DNA from 2 places in the Alcaligenes sp. WGS1538 genome. Region 2 is predicted to be linked to the other one. Evidence: riboswitches for the same ligand, from Rfam matches in the RefSeq annotation. Region 2 holds a riboswitch; the other holds the start of a gene.
What was found. A riboswitch is a leader RNA that binds a small molecule or an ion and turns the genes downstream of it on or off. The one in region 2 is predicted to bind S-adenosylmethionine.
Positions count from the first base shown of each region.

Region 1: it holds a riboswitch for S-adenosylmethionine, as region 2 does, so the genes downstream of both, ACF3ND_RS10670 (hypothetical protein) here and ACF3ND_RS01800 (homoserine O-acetyltransferase) in region 2, are expected to answer to the same signal.

Region 1 is NZ_CP171109.1:2,288,020-2,291,190, forward strand. It holds gene ACF3ND_RS10660 (ornithine cyclodeaminase) at 1-1,034, shown strand, start outside; tRNA gene ACF3ND_RS10665 (tRNA-Leu) at 1,101-1,185, opposite strand; SAM-I-IV-variant riboswitch at 1,352-1,445, shown strand; gene ACF3ND_RS10670 (hypothetical protein) at 1,561-1,905, shown strand; gene ACF3ND_RS10675 (siderophore-interacting protein) at 1,902-2,699, opposite strand; gene ACF3ND_RS10680 (PadR family transcriptional regulator) at 2,702-3,171, opposite strand, start outside.
Region 2 is NZ_CP171109.1:402,144-405,314, reverse strand. It holds gene ACF3ND_RS01810 (muropeptide transporter) at 1-61, opposite strand, end outside; gene metW (methionine biosynthesis protein MetW) at 70-702, opposite strand; gene ACF3ND_RS01800 (homoserine O-acetyltransferase) at 702-1,943, opposite strand; SAM riboswitch at 1,933-2,011, opposite strand; gene ACF3ND_RS01795 (response regulator transcription factor) at 2,213-2,488, shown strand; gene ACF3ND_RS01790 (hypothetical protein) at 2,403-2,951, opposite strand; gene gshA (glutamate--cysteine ligase) at 3,156-3,171, shown strand, end outside.

The sequences.
Region 1 (3,171 bases), 1.9 Mb from region 2:
TGTCCACCATGTCGCAACTGATCGAAACGATCGGCGTCGATACCTTCATCGCCGATCTGGCCGACAACATAGAAAGCGACTTCATCCGCTGGCCGGAATTCGACAAATCGGCCCGCGTCGCCAGTCATTCGGACATAGGCGTGATCGAATTGATGCCCGTCTCCGATACCCACCGTTATGCCTTCAAGTATGTCAACGGCCATCCCCGCAATACGGCGCGCGGCTTGCATACCGTCATGGCATTCGGCGTCCTGGCGGAGGTCGAGACCGGCTATCCGATACTGCTGTCCGAGCTCACCGTGGCCACCGCCCTGCGCACCGCCGCCACTTCGCTGATGGCGACGCGCGCGCTGGCGCGCCCCGACTCCCGTCGCATGGCGCTGATCGGCAACGGCGCACAAAGCGAATTCCAAGCGCTGGCCTTTCACAAGCACCTTGGCATTCGGGAAATCGCGGCCTACGACATCGACCCCGGCGCCACTGCCAAGCTGATGCGCAATCTGGCCGACTACACCGACCTGTCCATCCGGCGCGTCGAATCGATAGCAGAGGCGGTGCAAGGCTCCGACATCGTGACCACGATAACCGCCGACAAGACCCGCGCCACGATACTCACGCCTGACATGATCGAGCCGGGCATGCATATCAATGCCGTTGGCGGGGACTGCCCTGGAAAGACCGAACTGCACGCCGACGTCCTGCGGGCAGGCCGCGTGTTCGTCGAATACGAACCTCAGACGCGCATCGAAGGCGACGTGCAGCAGATGCCCGCCGACTTTGCGGTTGAACAACTCTGGCGGGTTCTGGCGGGAGAGACGCCGGGCCGCCGCAGCCGGAGCGAGGTGACGATCTTTGATTCGGTCGGCTTCGCCCTGGAAGACTATTCCACGCTGCGCTATATCAACGAACAAGCGGAAAAACGAAACTTCGGCGTCAAGATCGAACTGGTGCCCTGGGTCGATGACGACCCCAAGGATGTGTTTCGCCATACCCGTGGCCGCGCCTCCAGCGCGCGCATCCGCCGCGTCGCCTGAGTGAACGCATTGGGCGAATAAAGCAAAAAGCCGGCTGTCTTTCGACAACCGGCTTTTCGAGGAATTTGGTGCCCAGGAGAGGACTCGAACCTCCACACCTTGCGGCACATGGACCTGAACCATGCGCGTCTACCAATTCCGCCACCTGGGCTCTGACCGCTGCTTGTCAACTTTTCAAGAAAAGCGCCAATCAGCTAGGCAGAAAAGAACTATAACATGATTTTCAAAGAAAGCAAACTTTATTTTTCAGGAGTTCCAGTTTTTCACATACGGATACCAGCATGCCTTGCGCCTGCGCACAAACGCTTCTATGCTTATTCCCGTATCAAGAGTTGGGACCACCCATGCCAACCTGTGTACCCGCACAAGGTGGATACAGGATACGGCCTTTCGGCAATTCACGGGATCTGCACAGCAACCCGCCGCCGGCGGGTTTTTTTATTGGATGCGCCCGGCGCTTCCAACGGGTCTTTTAATCCAACTTGCTCACCCGGAAATCCTTCCAAGAGCTAAACAGGAGCGTTTCATGCCTGCACCGTTTTACTACCACCTGACGCTGGGACAGCGCCGCTACCGCATCCAGGCCCGTCCTGGCTGTTCCCGTCTGGCCATTCTCAAGGAACACCAGCCCGTCGTCCTGGGCGCCTACGAACCGCGCTGGCTTGGCTCGAGCTGCCGCGGCGGCTACTGGGCCACGTTCCGCGCCGAGATCGACAGCCTGTTGCTGCTGAACATGGACGCCATCGCCCGCCTGATCGACCGCCACCGCCTGTCCGATGTGGACACGGAACTGGACACAGACCTGGAGCCGGTCCTGAACCTGGACGGGCGACTGCGCGCCCTGCCCGACCAGGATCGCCAGGCAGCTTAATCGTGGTGCTCATGCACCGCGGCATCGCCCTGACGCCAATAGCTGCTGGCGCGGACCAGATTCTTGTCGTGTCCGCGCTCCTGCACCCAGTACTGGCGCAACGCCTTGGCTGCCGCTGATTCGGCGGCAATCCACACATAGCCCCGCCCTTGCAGGACCGGCGCGGCGCGTACGGCGTCCAGCAAGCCGGCCTGCCCGGCCAGCGACGGAACCCAGTTGACGGGCACATGCTCCGGCGCCTCCAGCGCGCCCAGCGTCAACAGATTGCGCGCCAGCACAAACACCTGCACCTTGGCCTGGGCCGGCAGTTCCTTGAGGCGGCGCGCCATGGCGGGCACTGCCGTTTCATCACCGATCAGCACATGCCAGTCAAAGGTCGTGGAGATCAGGAACGAACCACGCGGGCCGGCCACGCCCAGCTTGTCGCCGGTCTGTGCGGCGGCCGCCCACTGGCAGGCCGGGCCTTCCCCGTGCAGCACGAAGTCGATATCCAGTTCCTGCTCATGGGCACGCCAGGCGCGCGGCGTGTAGTCGCGCATAACGGGCTTGGGCTGGCCGGCCGGGAACACCACGCCGCGTTCGCCCAGCTGCGGCAGGCGCGGAACTTTCTGACCCGGATCGGGAAAAATCAACTTGACGTGGTCATCAAAGCCCGGCGAATGGAAGCCGACCAGATCGGAACCGCTGAGCGTGATGCGCACCAGATCCGGGCCCAGCATGCGGCGCGCGGTCACGGTCAACAGGCGCAGTTTCAAGGGGTGCGACACTTTTTGCGTGTCTTCATGGGGCTGCATCTTCACGACTCCTTAGGTAGATTCCGTATCTGCGCCACGGCCTGCTCCAGGATGGCGACGACTTCGCGCTGACGCTCAAAGCTGGCCGTGGACTGTTCAAACAAAGTGTTCTTCAAGGTATGGCGGATCTGCACGAACTCAGGCAGCCAGCCGGTCTGCTCCTGCGCGGCCTGGAGGTCGTCCGGGTCGCTCTGTTCGGCCAGCATCTGGCGCATCCACACCAGCTTGCGGGCGCGATAGGCCAGCGACTGCAGCAGGTAGTCGCACTTGTCCTGCTGTCCCTGCAGATAACGGCGGCCCTCTTCGGTCAGGCTGTACAGCTTGCGGCGGCCCTGTTCCTGCACATGCACCCACCCCTGTCCAGCGCAATAGGACAAGGCCGGATACACCGCTCCGGCGCTGGGGACGTAGCTGTTGTGGCTGAGCTGGGCAAAACGCCGGATCAATTGATAACCGTGCGTCTCCCCGTCCC
Region 2 (3,171 bases):
CGCTGGCGAACCCCAGAATCAGCAGAGGCAGGACTCGGGGACTGGCGTAGACATGGGACACGGACAGCCTCAGCGCTGGGAAGAGAGAAAATGAGGGGATTCGAAGCGATACACCGCCAGGGTGCTGCGCCAGCCGGGCAGCACGCGCACCTCGGCGCGGTCATTGAAGGCCGCGCGGTGCGTGATGCGCAGCCCCAGTGAACTGGCCAGGTCCTGGAAGTCCTTCATGGTGCACAGGTGGATGTTGGGCGTGTCGTACCACTGGTAGGGCATCTCGCCGGTGACCGGCATGCGCCCGCGCAGGATGGCCCAGCCATGCGGCCAGTAGCCGAAATTCGGAAAGGACACGATGCCGTAGCGGGCGACGCGCGCCATCTCGCGCAGGATGTGCTCGGTATGGTGCATGGACTGCAGCGTCTTGGACAGCACCACGGTGTCGAACTGCAGGTCGCTGAACAGCGCCAGCCCTTCCTCCAGGTTCTGCTGGATGACGGGCACGCCGCGCCGCACGGAAGCGATCACGGACTCGTCGTCCAGCTCCACCCCGGTGCCCGCGACCTGGCGCGTATCGCGCAGGTGGGCCAGCAGGGCGCCGTCGCTGCAGCCCAGGTCCAGCACCTGCGAGCCGGGTTCGATCCACTGGGCGATGCGCAGCAGGTCCTGGCGCAGCGCAGGCTTGTTTTCCGAAATGACAGCAGACATCAGGCCAGCACTCCCGTGGTACGTTGACGCGCCGGCAGGCCCAGCGATGACGCGATCTGATCATAATACCCCTGCACGATGGCGTGATAGCGGGCGTCCTCCAGCAGGAAGGCGTCATGCCCGTGCGGCGCATCGATTTCGGCGTAGGTGACCTGGCGGCGGTTCTTGAGCAGCGCCTGCACGATCTCGCGCGAGCGCTCGGGCGAGAACCGCCAGTCCGTGCTGAAGGACACCACCAGGAACTTGGCCCGGACCTGTTCCAGCGCCTTGGCAAGGTCGCCCTGGTGATGGCGCGAGGGGTCGAAATAATCCAGGGCCCGCGTGATGATCAGGTAGGTGTTGGCATCGAAGTAGCGCGAGAATTTTTCTCCCTGGTAGCGCAGGTAGGATTCGACCTCGAACTCCACGCCATAGTTGTAGTGGAACTCGCCGCCTTCGGCGGGCGCGCGCTGGGTGCGGCCGAATTTCTCGGCCATCACGGTGTCGGACAGGTAGGTGATGTGTCCCACCATGCGCGCCACGGCCAGGCCGGCCTTGGGCACCACGCCATGCTCGTAGTAGTTGCCGCCATGGAACTGGGGGTCGGACAGAATGGCGCTGCGCGCCACTTCGTTGAAGGCGATGTTCTGGGCCGACAGACGCGGCGTGCTGGCGATGACTACGCAATTTTCGACGCGCTCGGGGCAGCTGATGGCCCAGCTGAGCGCCTGCATGCCGCCCAGCGAGCCGCCCATGACGGCGGCGAACTTGCGGATGCCGAAATAGTCGGCCAGGCGCGCCTGGGCGCGCACCCAGTCCTCCACGGTCAGCACGGGGAAGTCCGCGCCCCAGGGCTTGCCTGTGGCCGGATTGATGCTGGACGGGCCCGTCGAGCCGAAGCAGGACCCGATGTTGTTCACGCCGATGACAAAGAAACGGTCCGTGTCCACGGCCTTGCCGGGGCCGACCATATTGTCCCACCAGCCGCGGTTCTTCGGATCGTCCTCGTAGTAGCCGGCGACGTGGTGCGAGGCGTTCAGGGCGTGGCAGACCAGGACCGCATTGCTGCGTTCGTCATTCAGGCGCCCATAGGTTTCCACGGCCAGTTCATAGCCGGGCAGCACCTGTCCGCTGCTCAGGCGCAGGGGTTCGTCAAAGGCGATGAGTTCGGGTTGCACGGGGCCCACGGAGCCTTCGGGGATCAGACCGCAGGATGGGCGAGACGCGCCGTTGTCGGCGCAAGGGACGGATTCAGTGGCCATCAGGACCTCTTTAGCTGGATTTATGGAGCGCCCGCAAGCGGATCAGGCAAATCGGCGCAAAACGTATAGCGGGAAAGTTTAGCACTGCGCCCGCCCGGCGTCCAAATCCAAGGAAAAGGTATCGCCAAAAATGACCTACGGTACCCGCAGAAAATCCTCAGTGCTTTGATTCAAATCATTATTTTCAGGCTTATCAGTATGCCGGCCGCGGTAGAAATTAGTTACATTGCCCCGATGTCCACCACGACCGCAAAAGGAATAGCTTTACCGTGACGCACTTAACTTCACGCGAGCAGTCCTGCCTGAACTGGGCTGCCCATGGCAAGACCAGCTGGGAAATCAGCATCATCCTGGGCATCACTGAACGCACCATCAACTTCCACTTCCAGAACGCCTACGCCAAGCTGGGCGTCTACAGCCGCCAGGCGGCCATCACCCTGGCGCTGCAGCAGCGCCTGATCAGCGGCGATCCGACGAGCGAGCCAAGCCGTCAAAAAAGACCTTCGCCTGCTCGGCGTCCGGCGCCTTCCCGGAATCCGTCATGACAAAGCCCTCCACCAGCCAGCCGGGCTCCACGCGCACCATGCCCTGCATGCGCAGGACCGTGCCGCCCACGTCGCGTCCCATGGAAAAGATTTCACCAGGCGCGGGCAGGGCCGGCGGCGCCTGGCCGGGCGCCTGCCCGGCGGGCACGAACTTCTGGCGCAGCGAATCCTGGACGGCCTGATAGAGCCGCATCCGGGCCGCCTCGTCCTGCTGCAGCTCCGGCGGCAGCAGCGCATGGCCCACGGTGTAGATCTGGCCGCCGGCGGCGGCCGTGGTCAGGTAGAAATCCAGCCTGTGGCGTTCGAAATCCAGCGGGCGGTGGCTGGTGACGGGCTTGCCCGGCAGCATGGCCGGCAGGTCCGTATGCTCGAGCCGGACCTGGCGCCAGTTGAACTCCGGACTGCAGGCGGTCAAGGCCAGGGCGGCCGCCATCGCGGCCAGGGTGCGCCAGATAAGTCTCATGATATTTCCGTATCCTGTCTCGTGCTTTTGCCGCGGCGGCGCAGCGCCGGCTTTATACTCGCCTTCCAAAGAACCAGTTCCAAGCCCGCCGATCTCATGCAACTTAACAAAGCGGACGGGCTCGGACTACTATTTATAATCGGGCAGATGCCCATTGAACAGCCCCGGACCACGCGCCCGATCCTGAAAGTGGGAAACACCGACATGACGACCAGCCACC